One region of the Arthrobacter sp. E70 genome, then DNA from elsewhere that is predicted to be linked to it. Evidence: predicted binding sites of a transcription regulator. Region 1 holds the regulator's gene; each other region holds the start of a gene.
The links. Region 1 encodes HrcA, which represses chaperone genes, less so after heat shock. Its sites were predicted from a motif close to TTNGCACTCGNNNNNNNCGAGTGCNAA; they were not measured.
Positions count from the first base shown of each region.

Region 2: a site for HrcA is predicted at 2,136-2,162, ahead of groL (chaperonin GroEL). Genes of this name have one in related genera too.
Region 3: a site for HrcA is predicted at 1,695-1,721, ahead of groES (co-chaperone GroES). Genes of this name have one in related genera too.
Region 4: a site for HrcA is predicted at 2,808-2,834, ahead of AC3IMC_RS19175 (FmdB family zinc ribbon protein). Genes of this name have one in related genera too.

Region 1 is NZ_JBYQFR010000002.1:94,847-99,399, reverse strand. It holds gene hemW (radical SAM family heme chaperone HemW) at 1-274, shown strand, start outside; gene AC3IMC_RS02460 (DUF4870 domain-containing protein) at 348-758, opposite strand; gene AC3IMC_RS02455 (DUF3097 domain-containing protein) at 834-1,682, opposite strand; gene hrcA (heat-inducible transcriptional repressor HrcA) at 1,863-2,876, shown strand; gene dnaJ (molecular chaperone DnaJ) at 2,967-4,094, shown strand; gene AC3IMC_RS02440 (16S rRNA (uracil(1498)-N(3))-methyltransferase) at 4,097-4,553, shown strand, end outside.
Region 2 is NZ_JBYQFR010000015.1:7,236-11,788, forward strand. It holds gene AC3IMC_RS17085 (LytR C-terminal domain-containing protein) at 1-386, shown strand, start outside; gene AC3IMC_RS17090 (cold-shock protein) at 544-750, shown strand; gene AC3IMC_RS17095 (ABC transporter substrate-binding protein) at 750-2,051, shown strand; gene groL (chaperonin GroEL) at 2,339-3,973, shown strand; gene AC3IMC_RS17105 (ABC transporter substrate-binding protein) at 4,077-4,553, opposite strand, start outside.
Region 3 is NZ_JBYQFR010000005.1:7,087-11,639, reverse strand. It holds gene AC3IMC_RS07285 (THUMP-like domain-containing protein) at 1-1,192, opposite strand, end outside; gene AC3IMC_RS07280 (hypothetical protein) at 1,246-1,626, shown strand; gene groES (co-chaperone GroES) at 1,878-2,171, shown strand; gene groL (chaperonin GroEL) at 2,251-3,861, shown strand; gene AC3IMC_RS07265 (dihydrofolate reductase family protein) at 3,977-4,553, opposite strand, start outside.
Region 4 is NZ_JBYQFR010000020.1:37,870-42,422, reverse strand. It holds gene AC3IMC_RS19185 (AAA family ATPase) at 1-1,508, shown strand, start outside; gene AC3IMC_RS19180 (RcpC/CpaB family pilus assembly protein) at 1,537-2,289, opposite strand; gene AC3IMC_RS19175 (FmdB family zinc ribbon protein) at 2,483-2,752, opposite strand; gene AC3IMC_RS19170 (5-formyltetrahydrofolate cyclo-ligase) at 2,880-3,500, opposite strand; gene galU (UTP--glucose-1-phosphate uridylyltransferase GalU) at 3,612-4,517, shown strand; gene AC3IMC_RS19160 (GNAT family N-acetyltransferase) at 4,522-4,553, shown strand, end outside.

The DNA.
Region 1 (4,553 bases):
CTATGCCAACCGCCTGTCCCAGGGACTATCGCCGGCAGCCGCCAGGGAGACCCTGGATCCGGAAACCCGGCGGCTGGAACGGGTGATGCTTGAGGCGCGCCTGCAGTCCGGACTGGAGGTCGCCGCGCTCAGCCCAGCGGGGCGCCAGGAGGTGGCCGGTCTCATCGCCGATGGACTGGTGGAACCTGCGGCTGCATTCCGCGGCCGGCTGGTCCTCACGCTGAAGGGCAGGCTCCTCGCGGACGCGGTGGTGCGGCGCATCCTGCCGGACTGATCCCCACCCGCACCCTAACCTCGCAAGCTCGGTCAGGGAATCCTGCGGATGTGGGCACCAAAGCCTTCTGCGGTTACTTGATCCAGCGCAGGTTGTAGGGGTAGCGGTGCGGCTGGCCGCGGTTCACGTGGATGCCGGCGGCCACCGAGAAGCAGGTAAGGGCGACCCAGATCAGTGTGGCGATCACGGCGAAGATGTTGCCGACCACGGGAACGAACACCAGGATGTTGGCCAGTACCGCGGCGATGGTGGGTGGCAGGCTGAAGTTCAGGGCCTCTTTGGATTCCTGTGCGGTGAAGGGGCCACGGTCCCGGAAAATCAGGTAGATCAGCAGTGCGGGAACACATCCCAGGATGCCGCCGAAATGCGCGAGGGTTGCCCATTGGCGGTCTTCGCTGGCCGTGAGCGGCAGGGCGTTGGCCGGCACGCCATGGTACTCGGAACGGCCCTGGCCGTCCCTGTGATCACGTGCGTTTTCTGCCACAGTCTGTTTCCTTCGGGGGTGCAAGTTGTGCTGACTACTACCAAGAATACTGGCTCTTGGGGCGGCGTCCGGCCTTCAGGGCACAGTGAGGAAGTCGATCACTTCCTCCACCCTGCCTAGCAGCGAGGGCTCGAGGTCTGCGTAGGTGCGTACAGCGCCCAACAGCTTCTGCCATCCGAGCCCGACGTCCTCTTTGGTTGCATGGGGCCAGCCAAAGGCTTTCAGGATCCCTGTCTTCCAGTCCTGGCCCCGGGGGACGGCGGGCCACCGGTCGATCCCCAGGACGGCTGGGCGGATGGCCTGCCAGACATCGATGTACGGGTGGCCGACAATCAGGACGTTCCCGGCGGCGCCGGGCGAGGCCATCACGGCGTCCGCGATGCGGGATTCCTTCGAATTGGGCACCAGGTGGTCCACCAGGACGCCGAGGCGCCTGGCCGGCCCGGGGCGGAAGTCGGCCACCGCTGCGGCAAGGTCGTCGATGCCGTGCAGGGGCTCGACGACGATGCCCTCCACGCGGAGGTCGTCTCCCCAGACTTTCTCCACGAGTTCGGCGTCGTGCTTGCCTTCCACCCAGATCCGGCTCGCCTTGGCCACCTGCGCACGCTGGCCTTCGACCCGTACGGATCCCGACGCCGTCCTGCCTGCGGGCACGCCCGCTGCGGCCCGGGGAGCCGGCGGCATCAGCCGGATGGCCTGGCCCTCCAGGAGGAACCCGAAGCCCAGCCGAAAGGAACGGGACTTGCCGCGCCGGTCCTCCAGCGCCACCACGTGCATGCCTCCGGATTTCTCCACGCGGGTCACGGCACCCACCCAGCCCGACTGGACGTCCTCAAGCACCATCCCGCGTTCAACAGGAACTTCGGGCAGCTCCGCGCGGGCAGGCGCGGACATGTCCCGGGGGCCCCAGTTCTGGTAATCCATGAATGTGGTCCGCCTCGCGCTTGGTAGTGGGCACCGGAGTTTCGCCCGGAGCGGTACCAATGCTAACAACGTGCCGCGGCATAATAGACTGTTAGCACTGAGGCATGTCGAGTGCTAAACCTTTGGTGGTGGCAGCATGCAGGCGGGGCGGACGCCCCGGACCATGGATGGAGGTGGAATGTGAGCGAGCCACGCAAGCTGGAGGTACTGCGGGCCATCGTGGAGGATTACGTCCACTCCCGCGAGCCGGTCGGTTCCAAGGCCCTGGTGGAGCGGCATCATCTCGGCGTCTCCAGCGCGACCATCCGCAACGACATGGCTGCCCTGGAGGATGAGGGCCTGATTACGGCGCCGCACACCAGCGCCGGGCGCATCCCCACAGACAAGGGCTACCGCCTGTTCGTGGACCAGATTTCTGCGGTCAAGCCACTCTCAGCCGCGGAGCGCCGGGCCATCCAGTCGCTGCTTGAGGGGTCCGACGACCTTGACGACGTGCTGGACCGTACCGTCCGTCTGCTTGCACAGCTCACTAACCAGGTGGCCGTAGTCCAGTACCCGCACCTGAGCCGGGCCCTGGTCCGCCACATCGAATTCGTCCTGCTTGCCCCGCGCAAGGTCTTGGTGGTCCTGATCGCCAACAGCGGCAAAGTGGAGCAACGGGTCATCGACGTCGGACAGGACCTCGGCGACGATGTGCTGGCGGCCCTGCGCACGCATTTCCTCGGCGCGCTGGCCGGCACGCCGCTGAGCCAGCTCACCCAGGCGCTTCCCGCCGTCGTTGCCGCGGCGGCCCCGTCGCAGCGGCAGGCGGCCCACGCGTTGGCCCACGGCCTTGAGGCCTTGGCGCACAACAGCCGGGAGGAACGGATGGTGATGGCAGGGACCGCCAACCTCGCCAGGTCCAACGTGGACTTCCCGCTCAGCATCGGGCCGGTGCTTGAGGCGCTGGAGGAGCAGGTGGTGATGCTGCGGCTGCTGAGCGAGATGGCCCAGGACCACCGTGGTGTGGCCGTCAGCATCGGGAGGGAAAACCCGTATGACGGCCTGGCAGAGGCCTCCGTTGTGGCCACGGGCTACGGTCCGGACAGTGCCGCGAAAGTCGGGATCCTCGGCCCCACGAGGATGGACTATCCCACCACGATGGCCGCGGTGAGGGCCGTGGCGCGTTACCTTTCCAGGATTCTGGGGCCCTGAGCCCATCCTGCCGGCCGCTGTTTGCTGCGGTGGACGGCCAGGGCCGGGCAGCCCCAGTACATGCAGTACAACAAGGAAGAGATACGAACTTTGAGCAGCCACTATGATGTCCTTGGAGTCTCGCCGGAGGCAACGGGAGAAGAGATCAAGAAGGCCTACCGCAAGCTGGCCCGCACCCTTCACCCGGACGTAAACCCCGGTGCGGACGCTGCCGAGCGCTTCAAGGCAGTAACTCACGCCTATGAGGTCCTCTCCGACCCCCAGAAGCGCCGTGTCTACGACACCACGGGCAACGAGAACGGGACGGACAACGGATTCGGCGGAGCCGGGTACGCGGGCCAGGGCTTTGCGTTCCAGGATATCTTCGACACCTTCTTCGGTGCCGGCGGCACGGCCGGCCCGGCATCCCGTGTGCGCCGGGGCCAGGACGCCCTGATCAGTGTCCGCATCGACCTGCGGGATGCTGTGTTCGGCGTCAACAAGAAGCTCGAAGTGGATACCGCCGTCGTCTGTCCCACCTGCGACGGATCCTGCTGCCGCCCGGGAACGCAGCCGGAGCGCTGTGACATCTGCGGCGGCAGCGGCCAGGTGCAGCGTGCAGTCCGCTCCATCCTGGGCCAGGTCATGACCGCAGCGCCCTGCGGTACCTGTGAAGGATTTGGCACCGTCATCAAAGATCCGTGCAACGAATGCAGTGGCCAGGGCCGCATCCGCAGCCGGCGTTCGCTGACCATCAAGGTCCCCGCCGGCGTGGCCACCGGAACGCGCATCCAGCTCGCCGGGCAGGGTGAAGCCGGCCCTGCCGGCGGTCCCGCCGGTGACCTTTACGTGGAAATCCGCGTCAACAACGACGCCACCTACGTCAGGGAAGGCGACGACCTGCACGCCACCTTGCATATCCCCATGACAGCCGCGGCCCTGGGCACGGACGTCAGCCTGGAAACCTTCGACGGCACACAGGAGATCGACGTCAAACCCGGGACCCAGTCCGGGGAGATCATCACCCTGCGCGGCCTGGGGGTCACCCACCTGCGCGGGTACGGCCGCGGCGACCTGAAAGTCCACCTCCAGGTGGACACGCCGGCCAAACTGGATTCGCAGCAGGAGGACCTCCTGCGGCAGCTTGCCAAGCTGCGCGGTGAGCAGATCACCGAGGGCAAGCTCGCTGCCAGCGGCGGCATGTTCGCCAAGCTCCGGGACCGGCTCGGTAACCTGTAGCGGTGAGCAACCCCGTCTTCTTTACCGCCGCAGGCTCCCTGGACGGCACGGTCCCGGGCGGACTGTTTGTCCTCGAAGGGCCGGAGGCGCGGCACGCGGTCACCGTCAAGCGGCTTGGGCCGGGTGAGGCCGTGGACATCGTCGACGGCGCCGGCACCCGCATGACGGGGAAGGTCGTTTCGGCCGCCGCTTCCGGCCTTGAGGTGGAGTGCGGCACCATGGCGGTAGAACCCCGCCCGGACATCCGGCTGGTGCTGGTCCAGGCCCTGGCGAAGGGTGACCGGGACGAACTGGCCATCGAAACGGCCACCGAACTGGGCATTGACGCCGTCATACCGTGGCAGTCCGAACGGTCCATCGTGCGGTGGAAAGGCGACAGGGCAGCCCGGGCCCACGCCAAGTGGCAGTCCTCCGTTGCCGCGGCGGCGAAGCAGGCACGCCGGGCGTGGATTCCGGATG
Region 2 (4,553 bases), on a different contig from region 1:
CCCAAGCCGCCGGCTCCGTGCCCCCTGCCACCGCCGCACCGTCGGCGTCCGCGGAGTCCTCCGCCGGCAGCGGGCCGGAGCCCACAGCGTCGGCCACCCGGCAGGCCGTCGTCAACAAGGCGCAGGCAGTGTCTGTTTACAACGCCACAGGTGTTGGCGGGCTGGCGAGCCGGGTGGGCGGAACGGTCCAGGCCGACGGCTGGCAACTGGGCCAGGTAGGCAACTGGGCAGGTGCCCCGCAGAAGACCTCCGTGGTGTTCTACGCCGGCGAAGGGCAGCTGGCAAGCGCCCAGGAGCTGGCAGCATTGCTGAACGTTCCCACCGTGGTGAACAGCTCCGAATTCCAGTCGCCCCTGGTGGTGGTGCTCGGCCCCGGGTACCGGTAGCCGCAGCTCCAGTCACGCCTGCATAACGTTCGCCGACCGATTATGGTGCGGGCCCGTGGCGGGCGCCGGTATTGGCTAGAGTGGCTTTCAGCCGGCCCGGCCGGACTGCACCCAACAGCACGGACCCGCCCGGTCCCAACGGAAAGAGTTGTTCATTATGGCACTGGGAACCGTCAAATGGTTCAACGCCGAAAAGGGCTACGGCTTCATCACCGTTGACGGCTCGGGGGATGACATTTTCGTCCACTGGTCAGCCATCCTGGGCGAGGGCTACCGGGCACTCGACGAGGGCCAGCGGGTGGAGCTGGAAGTGGGCGAAGGCGAAAAAGGCCCGCAGGCGGAAAACGTCCGGCCCGCGCAGTGATGCCGGTCCTCCGCTCCGCTGCCTTTTCCCGGGTGGCAGGCACCCTCGCGCTGGCCGTTCTTCTCGCACTCACGGGCTGCGCCGGTACGAGCGGCAATGCCCGGGTTGAACAGGTGGAGGCCTCCGGTGACGGCATCCTCCGCGTAGGCCTGATACTGGACAACACCGGCGGCAACGCCTTCCTCAACGCGCCCCAGCTTGCCGCCGCCAAGCTGGCGGTCCAGGACATTAATGCGGCAGGCGGCCACAAGGGCCGGCCGGTGGAACTGCTGCCCGTCAACCAGGACCAGGACACGTCCGGGCAGGCCCGCGCCCTGGTGGCGGCCAAGGCGGATGTGGTGATCGGTCCCACCGACTCCAGCCATGCCTCCGCCGCCGTCGAGGTGCTTTCCCGGGCCCGGACACCGCTGATCTCGCCGGCCAACACTGCGGCCGCCCTGACCGGGATCGACAGCGGAGGGTACTACTTCCGGACCGCGGCGGCCGATGTCGCCCAGGGGCCGGTGCTGGCCAAACTGGCCAAGGACGCCGGCGCTGCCTCCATCAGCGTGGTGTCCCAGGACGGCGCCTATGGAAAAGACCTCGCGGCCGCCGTGACCGAAGCAGCCCGGCAGTCCGGGCTGACAGTCCTGCCGGGCGGCGTCTTCAAACCAGGCAACGCCGCACCTGCCGCAACTGCGGCAGGCAAGGCCAACCCCGATGCCGTCGTCCTGGTAGCACGCGAGGGGGCGCAGGGCGCCCTGGCGGAACTGAGCAACGCCGGCCTGAACGGGTCCAGGATCCTCCTCAGCGACGGCGCCTTCGGGCGTTACGGGTCCCGGCTCGGCTCACGCGCACTCGACGGGGCACGGGCAGTGGTCCCGGGCCAGCTTCCCACTGCCGCGTTCCAGGGGAGGCTGCTCGACGTTGACAAGTCCCTGAAGGACGTGTCCTACGCCGCGGAAACGTATGACGCCGTAACCCTCGCGGCCCTCGCCGCGGCCCGTGCCCAGGACGATGCCGGGCGGTCCATCGCGGCCAACCTGGTCGCCGTCTCGGGCGGAGCTACCTCAGACGGCGCATCGACACCGCGCGGGGCTGCGGCAGCAGGCACGGCGCAGCCATCCGCCCCGTGCCGCGCGTACAAAGAGTGCCTGTCCGGCCTTGCCGCCGGCTCGGCGGTAGATTACGACGGCGAGTCCGGGCCGGTCGCGTTTGATGCCCACGGCGACATCACCACAGCAACCTTCACCGTCTACACCTACGGCGCGGACAACAACCCCGCCCCCACCGGCCACGAGACGGCAGGACATGCGGGCTGATCGCCCATAGCGAAGCTGCCCCGCCAGAGGCCGCGGCACCGCCTTATCGCTTGCACTCTCACCTGGGGAGTGCTAATTATTGACTTAGCACTCTGACGCACCGACTGCTAAGCAAAGCCTGGTTCCGGCCGGCGGAGCGGGCACCGGTCGAGGAGCGAAGGAAACACCTCACTTCAGTGAGATCCCTGCCCGGAGGCATACAGAGGCCGACGTCAAAGGATCGTCCGTCGCGGGCACTGCAGCGAAGGTTCATTCTTAACGACTGTCCCGAAAGGACTACTGCCGTTATGGCCAAGATCATTGCATTTGATGAAGAGGCACGCCGCGGCCTTGAGCGTGGCCTGAACACCCTCGCCGACGCCGTTAAGGTCACCCTCGGCCCGCGTGGACGCAACGTCGTCCTCGAAAAGAAGTGGGGCGCCCCCACGATCACCAACGATGGTGTGTCCATCGCCAAGGAGATCGAGCTGGACGATCCCTACGAGAAGATCGGCGCTGAGCTGGTCAAGGAAGTTGCCAAGAAGACCGACGACGTCGCAGGCGACGGTACCACCACGGCAACCGTGCTGGCCCAGGCCCTGGTCAAGGAAGGCCTGCGCAACGTTGCCGCCGGCGCCGACCCGCTGTCCCTCAAGCGCGGCATCGAGAAGGCTGTTGACGCTGTCACCGCCGAACTGCTGAACTCCGCCAAGGAAATCGAAACCAAGGAAGAGATCGCCGCCACGGCGTCCATCTCCGCCGGCGACGACGAAATCGGTGCCCTCATCGCCGAAGCCCTCGACAAGGTGGGCAAGGAAGGCGTCATCACGGTCGAGGAGTCCAACACCTTCGGCCTGGAGCTTGAGCTCACCGAAGGCATGCGCTTCGACAAGGGCTACATCTCCGCTTACTTCGTCACGGACGCAGAGCGCCAGGAAACGGTCCTCGAGGACCCGTACATCCTGATCGTCAACTCCAAGATCTCCAACGTCAAGGAACTGGTTGCTGTCCTGGAAAAGGTCATGCAGTCCAACAAGCCGCTGCTGATCATCGCCGAGGACATCGAAGGCGAGGCCCTGGCCACCCTGATCGTCAACAAGATCCGCGGCACCTTCAAGTCCGTCGCCGTCAAGGCCCCGGGCTTCGGTGACCGCCGCAAGGCGCAGCTGGCCGACATCGCCGTGCTCACCGGCGGCCAGGTCATCTCCGAAGAGGTTGGCCTCAAGCTGGAGAACGCCGGACTGGAACTCCTGGGCCAGGCACGCAAGGTTGTCGTCACCAAGGACGAGACCACCATCGTCGAAGGTGCAGGCGACGCCGACCAGATCGCCGGCCGCGTGTCCCAGATCCGCGCCGAGATCGAGAACTCCGACTCCGACTACGACCGCGAGAAGCTGCAGGAGCGGCTGGCCAAGCTGGCCGGCGGTGTTGCAGTCATCAAGGCCGGTGCGGCCACCGAGGTTGAGCTCAAGGAGCGCAAGCACCGCATCGAGGATGCAGTCCGCAACGCCAAGGCTGCTGTGGAAGAAGGCATCGTCGCCGGCGGTGGCGTGGCCCTGATCCAGGCCGGTGCCAAGGCGTTCGCCAACCTGCAGCTGTCCGGTGACGAAGCAACCGGCGCGAACATCGTCCGCGTCGCCATCGACGCTCCGCTGAAGCAGATTGCCTTCAACGCAGGCATGGAGCCGGGTGTCGTCGTCGACAAGGTCCGCGGCCTGCCCGCAGGCCACGGCCTGAACGCAGCCACCGGTGAATACACCGACCTGCTGGCCGCTGGCGTCAACGACCCCGTCAAGGTGACCCGCTCTGCCCTGCAGAACGCGGCTTCCATCGCCGGCCTGTTCCTGACCACCGAAGCAGTGGTTGCTGACAAGCCGGAGAAGGCCGCTGCCCCCGCAGGCGGCGACGACATGGGTGGCATGGGCGGCATGGGCGGCTTCTAGGCCCTCCTGCCGGGTCCTGCCCTGCACACATGAAAATGCGGCCCCCTCCATGGAGGGGGCCGCATTTTTTGTTCCAGGACGCATTTTGTTCCAGGGCGGGCGGCTACTTCCGTGCTGAATCCAGCATCCCCTGGACTTCCTTCTTGAATGCTTCCGCCGCTGCCTGCGGCGTCAGCCGGTCGTACAGCACCTCGTCGGTGTAGCGCTTGATGACGTTCTGGACGCTGCCGGCACCCACCGGCGGCACCGGCGGCGCGTCCTTGATGTCAGGGGCGATGTCCTTGAGGAAGCCAACAACGGTTGTATCGGCCGGCTTCAATGAGGCGGTGATGCCGCTGACGATCTCGGCATTCGTGGGAACGCCCCTGTCCGTCATCAGGATGGCGCCGGCTTCCGGGCTGTTGGTGAGGTAGTTGATGAACTCAGCGGCCTGTGCAGGGTGCTTGGAACGTGAGGACGCGGACCAGAACATGGTGGGTTTGTAGTACATTCCGTTGCTGGCCGATGCGCCTTCGGTGCTTGGAGCCCGCAGCATCTTGATGCTGCTTCCCGTAGTGGACTGGAGCGAGCCGAGCTGGTT
Region 3 (4,553 bases), on a different contig from region 1:
CCTTTTTGGCGTTTTTCCCGCCGTTCTTTCCGCCGGGCAGCAGTTGCTTCCGCAGTTCCTCCGGCGTCACCGCCGTGCCGCGTTTCTTGATGTCCAGCACGGTGATGCCCTCCTGCTTGACCCAGGCTTTGAGCGCCTTGACGTTGTACGGCATGACGTCCAGCACTTTGTAGGCCCTGGCGAACGGCGTGTCCCGCAGCTCCGGCGCGCAGATGTAGGCGATGTGCTCATCCACCAGGTGCCCGCCGAGTTCCAGCGCGACGTCGGCCACCAGGCCGGCCCGGATGACGGCGCCGTCGGGCTCATACAGGTAGCCTTCCACAGGGCCCACCGGGGCCTGCGGGCCTGCGCCGAAGTCCTCACCGCTGGTGAGTTCCGCGGGCCCTTGGGGGCCCAGGACCAGGGCGGCCCGCCGAACGCCGGGCCTGCGCACCGCGTTGAACCACAGCGTCACCTCGGTGACGTCGCCCGCCACGGACACCCACTGCGCCTCGCAGCCCTGGGGGACGGAGTCGTGCGGCATGCCGGGGCCCATCTTGACGCCCACGGCCTTGCCCTGCGCAGCCAGCGCCTCTACGAAGGACAGCGGCGGGGAGAAAGCCTCGGGGTCCCAGATCCGCTTGGTGCCGGAGGTGGAGGTGACGCGGCGCGCGGGGTCCAGCCAGACGCCGTCGATGCCGTCCAGCGGCACCGCCGCGGCGTCGGCGTGGACCACCGTGGCGTTGGGGAACGGAATGAGGTTCACCGTGGCGCAGGCCGCGGTGGTTTCATCCATTTCGACGGCGGTGACGGCCACGTCCAGGGAGGCCAGTGCCAGCGAGTCGGCGCCGAGGCCGCAGCCCAGGTCCGCCACGTGGCTGATCCCCGCGGCGGCGAACCGCTTGGCATGGTGCGCCGCCACATTCAGCCGTGTGGCCTGCTCCAGGCCGGCCTGGGTGAAGAGCATCTGGCGGGCGAACTCGCCGAACTTCGCCTCCGCCTTGGTCCGGAGCCGCGACTGCGTCAGGACCGCCGACACCAGCCCGGCCGGATGCCCGGCCTTCCGCAGGGCCGCATTGAGAGCAAAGGAGTCCCCGTCCCGGTAAGGGCCCAGGGACGCCAGCAAATCCCACCCTTCGGGGGTCAGCAGCGGTGCAATCTGGTCCTGTGCGGTCTGGTCCTGTCCAACCTGGTCATGGGGAGCGTGAGCCATGGGTTCCAGCCTAGTGGAGGAGCACGCACCGGGATGCCGATAGGGTTGACAGCATGGAAGAGAGCGCAGCCTCCGGGCCGTCCGGCGAACAGCAGCCCAGGACCCAGGGGTTCGCCAGGTACGCCCGCCCGGTGCTGATCGCCGCATCGGTGGTGGCCGTGGTCTGCGTCGCCCTGCTGGTGATTATCCTCCTCCTGGACACCTTCAACGCCACCGTCTATTCGGTGGGCGGCAACAACATCTCCGATGACACGCAGGAAGCCCGGGACATCCGCGGGCTGTACGACGGCGCGCGCGCAGGGAGCATCTTCTTCCTCGTCACCGCGGTGCTCGCCGCAGCGGCGGCCGGCTGGGTGCTCGTCCGCGGACGCAGCCAGGGCGGCGCCGGGGCCGACGGCGGCGAGGACGTCGGCTTCGACGACCTGGGCCGGTAGGAGCGCCGGTCCCGGGCCCCGCCGCCCGTCGTCGTGCGTTCCCGAACCCGTACGCCCACGACGAAACGTTGGCACTCGCCTTGACCGAGTGCTAACCCTTACATAGAGTCTTCATTAGCACTCTCCCTAGGAGGGTGCTAACACATGAAGAGCTGCCAGCCAGGCTGCTGCCGGCACCGCGACGACGGTTTGCCAGCTACGGCGGAAAGCTTTCCAGTCCACGAATTTGCTGACGAAAAGGAGAGGTCCGAGTGTCGGTCTCTATTAAGCCTCTTGAGGATCGTATTGTTGTCCGCCCGCTCGAAGCCGAGCAGACCACGGCTTCCGGCCTGGTCATCCCGGACTCCGCCCAGGAGAAGCCGCAGGAAGGCGAAGTTGTTGCAGTAGGCCCCGGCCGCTTCGAAGACGGCAACCGCGTTCCGGTCGACGTAGCCGTCGGCGACGTCGTCATCTACTCCAAGTACGGCGGAACCGAAGTCAAGACCGGCGGCACCGAGTACCTCGTGCTGTCCGCCCGCGACGTCCTGGCGATCGTCGTCAAGTAACTCTTTCGGATCCCCGTGCTGCCGGCCACGCTTATGCTGGCCGGCGGTGCGGGGTTTCTGTCTTTGAAAGGACAAAACCATGGCAAAGCAGCTTGCGTTTGACGACGCTGCCCGCCGGTCCCTCGAGGCCGGCATCGATAAGCTCGCCAACACCGTCAAGGTGACGCTCGGCCCCCGCGGCCGCAACGTCGTCCTGGACAAGAAGTGGGGCGCTCCCACCATCACCAACGACGGCGTCACGATCGCCCGCGAAGTGGAACTGGACGACCCCTACGAGAACCTTGGCGCGCAGCTGGCCAAGGAAGTAGCCACCAAGACCAACGATGTTGCCGGTGACGGCACCACCACCGCCACGGTCCTGGCCCAGGCCCTGGTCAAGGAGGGCCTGCGCAACGTGGCAGCCGGCGCTGCCCCCGGCCAGATCAAGCGCGGCATCGAGGTTGCGGTTGAGGCCGTCGCCGCCCGCCTGCTGGAGAACGCCCGCCCCGTCGAGGGCACCCAGGTGGCCAACGTTGCCGCCATCTCCGCCCAGAGCGACGAAATCGGCGAACTGCTCGCCGAGGCCTTCGGCAAGGTGGGCAAGGATGGTGTCATCACCATCGAGGAGTCCTCCACCACCCAGACCGAGCTGGTCCTCACCGAGGGCATGCAGTTCGACAAGGGCTACCTTTCCCCGTACTTCGTTACCGACGCGGAGCGCCAGGAAGCAGTCCTTGAGGACGCCCTCATTCTGATCAACCAGGGCAAGATCTCCTCCATCCAGGAATTCCTGCCGCTGCTGGAAAAGGCGCTGCAGGCTTCCAAGCCGCTGTTCATCATTGCTGAGGACGTCGAGGGCGAGGCACTGTCCACGCTGATCGTCAACCGCATCCGCGGCACCCTCAACGTTGTTGCCGTCAAGGCCCCCGGCTTCGGCGACCGCCGCAAGGCCATGCTGCAGGACATCGCCACCCTCACCGGTGCGCAGGTTGTGTCCCCCGAACTGGGCCTGAGCCTGGACACCGTTGGCCTGGAGGTGCTGGGTACCGCCCGCCGCATCACCGTCACCAAGGACAACACCACCATCGTGGACGGTGCCGGTTCGGCCGAGGACGTGTCCGCACGCGTTGCCCAGCTGCGCGCCGAGCTGACCCGCACCGACTCCGACTGGGACCGTGAAAAGCTCCAGGAGCGACTGGCCAAGCTGGCCGGCGGCATCGGCGTCATCAAGGTCGGCGCTGCTACCGAGGTTGAGCTGAAGGAAAAGAAGCACCGCATCGAGGACGCCGTGTCCTCCACCCGCGCTGCCCTCGAAGAAGGCATCGTGGCCGGCGGCGGTTCCGCCCTCATCCACGCCCTCAAGGCACTGGACGAGGACGCTGCCGTCAACGCGCTCGAAGGTGACGCCGCGGCTGCCGTCGGCATCGTCCGCCGCGCCCTCGTGCAGCCGCTGCGCTGGATCGCCCAGAACGCCGGCTTCGACGGCTACGTGGTCACCTCCAAGGTGGCGGACCTCGAAACCAACAACGGCTTCAACGCCAAGTCCGGCGAGTACGAGGACCTGATCGCGGCGGGCGTCATCGACCCCGTCAAGGTCACCCGTGCAGCCCTCCGCAACGCGGCCTCCATCGCCGCCCTGGTTCTCACCACCGAGACCCTGGTCGTGGAGAAGCCCGCCGATGAGGACGAGCACGCAGGCCACAGCCACTGACATCCCCGCCGTCTCCCTCACCTCGCTTCGCTCGGTCAGGGAACCCTGACGGCGTGGGCCCTGCAGTCGAAAAACCGGTCCAGCATCCGCTGGGCCGGTTTTTGTTTTCCGGACGCTACGTAGCGTCCATCTCCTGCGTCTGCACATCTCCGGCACGCTCGTATACCAGCGACACCGATCCCTTGGGGAAGCTGCGCGCGGGCTCGGTGAGGCGGAAGCTGGCAGGGACGGTTCCGGCATCGAAGAGGCGCTTGCCCTGGCCGAGGACCACCGGGTAGAGCCAGAGGTGGAGACGGTCCAGCACATCGGCCGCCAGCAGGGACCGGATCAGGGCGCCGCTGCCGAACATGTGCACCTGCTGGTACTGCTCCCGTAGCCTGCCCGCTGCCTCGGCGTCAGGGAGGACTGTGGTGCCGGCCCAGTCCGGGTCTGTCAGGGTGCTGGAGACAACGAACTTGGGCACCCGGTTGAGGGCGTCGCCGATCTCGCCGGACTGGTGCGGCCAGTAGGAGGCAAAGATGTCGTAGGTCTTCCGGCCAAGGAGCAGCGCATCGATCCGGCTGATCTCGGCGCCGATGGAGGCGGCGGCTTCGTCGTCGGACACAGGCGCCTGCCAGCCGCCGAAGGAAAACCCGTCTTCCGTGTCTTCCTCGCGGCCGCCGGGGGCCTGGTAGACGCCGTCGAGGGTGATG
Region 4 (4,553 bases), on a different contig from region 1:
ACGCGCTCTCGGCAGTCCTGCCCGTATGGCGGCTGAACGTGGTGTACCGCGCTGTTGACGAGGATCTGGTCCTGCAACTGAGCAAGGACTTCTACGACGGCGGCCTCCGCCGGCTGCCGGAAGGCCAGTCCGCCACGGGGCTGGACCGGTCCCTCCTGGTGGAATACCTTTCCGACGGCACCGGACTTCCCAGTGCCGACCATGAGGGCGTGGAATCTGTGGTCGCCGAAGTGAACCGCGTAGTGGAGCTGGTCTTCGAACACGCCCGCATGCGCCCCCGGACCTCACTGGCCGTGGTCACCGCCAGCCTCCGTCACGCCGCCAGGATTGGCGAATCCATCCGGCTCCAGCTTGCAAACCATCCAGGCCTGGCCGGCTTCTTTGGGGCAGGCCCGGAATCCTTCCGGGTGGTGGACCTGGAGCGCGCGCAGGGCCTGGTCCGGGACCATGTGATCTTCTCGCCAGGCTTCGGCCGCACTCCCCACGGCCGGGCGCTGCACAGCTTCGGGCCGCTCTCGGCGGAAGGCGGCAGGGAGAAGTTTGCATTGGCCATGACCCGCGCCAGGCGGTCCATGCATGTGCTGACGTGCTTCCGGCCGGAAGACCTGGACCATACCCGCCTGACACATGGAGCCGTGGACCTCTACGCGCTGCTGAACCGGGAAATTTCCGGCAACACGGACCTCGGTACGCCGGCTTCCCGTGCGGCTGCCAGCGAGCAGGCGCTTGGGGCTGATCCGCTGGTGGCAGACCTGGGAGACCGGCTGCGGGCACGCGGCGCCAGGGTGTGGCACCAGTACGACGGCGCCATTGACGTTGTTGCCGCGGCCGACCCCCTGAGCACCATGGGCCAGGACGACGCTGACCTTCCCTGGCCAGTGGCGATCGAGTCTGACGGCACCGAGCAGTACCGCACCATGAGCGTGCGGGAACGGAGCCGGCTCCGCCCGCAGTTGCTGGAACGGCTGGGGTGGCGGTACATGCCGCTGTGGACCATCGAGGTTTTCACCGATCCCTCGGCCTGCGCCGACCGGATCGCCGGGTACCTTGGCTTGGAAAAAGTCGTGCTCCCGGGCCGGACCACGACGTCGGGCGGCTTCCTTGACGACGACGTCGACCAGGCGCTCAATGGTATCGATACGCCCTCCGCCGGTGCCGTCTACCTGACCAGGCACCGTGCTGGCCAGGACGGTGCTGGCCATGATGGTGCAAGTCCAAGCAAGCCAGGCCAGGACAGTGCAGCCAAGGACAACGCCAAAGAGTCATCACAGGAAGAGTCATCACAGGAAGAGACGTCGCAGGAAGACATGAAGCAGGAAGATAACTCCCAGGACGGCGCAACTGCTGAGGCTGCCGGTCCGGCCGGCGCCGCATCCCGAGGCCCTGTCCCGGTGTCCGGCGGCATCCTGCCCACCAAGGCCGCAGAAGACGACGCCCGCAGCTGGGGTGACCGGGATGACGACCACGATGCCTGGCTGAAGGAGCAGAAGCCGCCGCACTGGGGCTGACCAGGACGCCGGCGGGCGCGCCGGCAGCTTACGGTGGTCCTACCAGGACAAAGAACAGCCTGCCCTGAGTTGACGCTCCGGCGAGACGGGCTGCCTGCTCGCGGCCTGCTGCCACAACGATCAGGCCATCCGTCTCGGTGGTGCCCAGCCACTGTCCGCTTTGCCCGCCTTTGTTCGAGGTCCACAGCACGGGGACCGCCGAGGCCAGCACTTCTGACGGTCCCTGCTGGTCGAATCCATTGGCCGATGTGAGGACAACATTCACCAGCTGGCCCGGAGCGACCAGCTGGGTGGACGAGGCATCGGCCATCCTTAAGGGGACAGCCGCCGAACCCGGCGGGGTCCCTGTCAGGAGCCCGGGACCAAGCAGTTGCGCGTCGGTGAGGAGCTGACCCTTTCGCAACGGGGCCGCCAACTGCTTGCCTGCTGCGGTGCCTGGATCGTGGAGAAAGCCTTCGGCAACTACCCCGGGCGGCACGCGCACGGGCGCCAGGTCCGATGCGGCGAGGGCGGTCCCGGCCGGCAGGTCACGGGCAGCGGCGAGTGCCGCAACGGTGGCCACAGGGGCCGGGGTCAGCTGTTGGACGGTCAAGGATGCGGCGGCGCAGAGCAGCAAAGCCGCGGCGAGGCGCCTGTTCCGGCTCAGCCATGCGGCGAAGCGGACTGGCAGGCGCCTGTTCGGGGGGCGCGAGCGGCTGGACGGACGGGAGTTGCCGGTCAGGCGTGGATTACCGGCAATGCGGGAGTTGCCGCGGCGGACACGGAACGGATGAGCAGGCATGAGCCCACGCTAGTGCCGGGCGAAAGAGGCTGGACAGGTCGGACGCCGGCTATGTGGACAATAGTGCCGCAGGGCGGGCAACGCTCCCGGTGCGTTTCCGCCAAGGCAAAATGGTGCCCGAAAGCACCGCTGCCGACACGAAGGCGGCCCGGCGCTGGAATGCGCCTGGCCGCCGTCGGCATCGCGGAGGGGGCTAGCTTGCTGCAGCCGCCGGGGCCGGGGCCGGGGTTGCAGCTGGAGCTGCCGGGGCCGCCGCTGGGGCGGGGGAGACGGAACTCCCCTTCGTGTCGCGGGAGTCGGTGCGGTAGAAGCCCGAGCCCTTGAAGACGACGCCAACGCTGTTGAACTTCTTGCGCAGCGTCCCGTTGCACTCAGGGCATGACGTCAGGCTGCTGTCCGAGAACGACTGGACGATGTCGAAGGCGTGGCCGCAATCCTTGCAGGCGTAAGCATATGTTGGCACTGGTGCTCCTCCTCTTGGGCAAACGAGAGGTCCCGTGCTGCCACGTGGTGAACCGTTAGCAGTCGCAGGGCCTGAGTGCCAATTCTAGCATCCTCCGTGCCCGGGAGGGGCCTGGCCCGGCCGCCGCTCAGGCGCCCCCGTTCAAGTGCCGGAGCCCGGACGGGAGGAGGACTGCCGGGACCGGCCGGTCGAATTCTTCCGCGGGAATCCTGCCCTCAGGCAGCAGTTCCTCGTCGTAGATCACGGCGGCCAGCGGGATGTCCTTCCCGGCCGTCGCCAGGTGCCCCAGGAACTTGTCGTAGTAGCCGCCGCCCTGGCCGATCCTGTTGCCCGCGAGGTCCACTGCCGTCGCCGGTATGAAGAGCGCCTGGGCCTCGCCGGCCACGTCAGGCCCATGCCGGGGACCGTCCGGTTCCAGGATGGGCGCGTACTTGCTGCGCGAGAAGCCCACTTCCGGCGTCCAGAACACCCAGCTCAATTCCCGGCCCGGTTCGCACACCGGAAGGAGGACCTTGTGGCCGCTGGCGTGCAGGGCGGCGATCAACGGCAGGGTGGGAGGTTCCTTGCCCACGCCGAGATAGACGCACACCGTTGCGGGACGCCCGCCGGTTACAGACCCTGCCCATGCTTCGCCATGCAGTGCCAGCCCCGCGCCCGCGGACTCGAGTTGCCCCGGGGTTAGGGTGGCCCGGCGCCGTCGGTGCGCGGCACGGATGCCGTCCTTGATGGTGTTCGACTCCTGCAGCATGGTGTCCTTCCTGCTCTGCCCGCCGGCTGACGGCTTGTGGCGGGCCGCCGTGGACCTGCCTGGGCTTTCGATAGTTACGGAAATGCTTGACGCTGACGTTAGATTAGTCCGGTGACTACCAGTAACCCGAGGGTCCGCAAAGCCGTCATCCCTGCAGCCGGCCTGGGTACCAGGTTCCTGCCCGCCACTAAAGCCATGCCGAAGGAAATGCTTCCTGTCGTTGACAAGCCTGCCATCCAGTACGTGGTGGAGGAAGCCGTCAACGTTGGCCTCAACGACGTCCTGATGATCACCGGCCGCAATAAACGGGCGCTCGAAGACCATTTTGACCGTGTGCCATCACTTGAGTCGATGCTGGCGGAGAAGGGTGACACCGCGAAGCTGGAAGCCATCCAGGCCGCCAGCAAGCTCGGCGATATCCACTATGTCCGGCAGGGTGACCCCCTGGGCCTGGGCCACGCCGTCCTCCGGGCCAGGCAGCACGTGGGGGAGGAAGCCTTCGCGGTCCTGCTCGGGGACGACCTCATCGACCCCCGCGACGAACTCCTCAGCACGATGATCGATGTCCAGGCCAGGACCGGAGGTTCCGTCGTGGCGCTGATCGAAGTGGAACCCTCGCAGATCAGCGCTTATGGCTGTGCTGACGTTGAGGAGTTCGACGGCGAAGGCTACGTCCGCGTGAACCGGCTGGTGGAGAAACCCTCTCCGGAGGAAGCGCCGTCCAACCTGGCCCTGATCGGGCGATACGTCCTGCACCCCGCTGTTTTCAATGTCCTCGAAAAGACGGAACCGGGACGCGGCGGCGAAATCCAGCTCACTGACGCCTTGCAGGAACTGGCATCCGGCGAGGGGGAGGGTTACGGGGTCTACGGCGTGGTGTTCCGTGGCCGCCGCTACGACACAGGCGACAAGCTCAGCTACCTCCAGGCCTGCATCCAGCTTGCCGTCGACAGCGATGACCTGGGCCCGGGGCTTCGGGAATGGCTGCCCGGATTCGCTGCCGGCCTGTCCGGGTAACGCCGTGCGCGCTGGTCCCATCTGGCCCGTCACGCT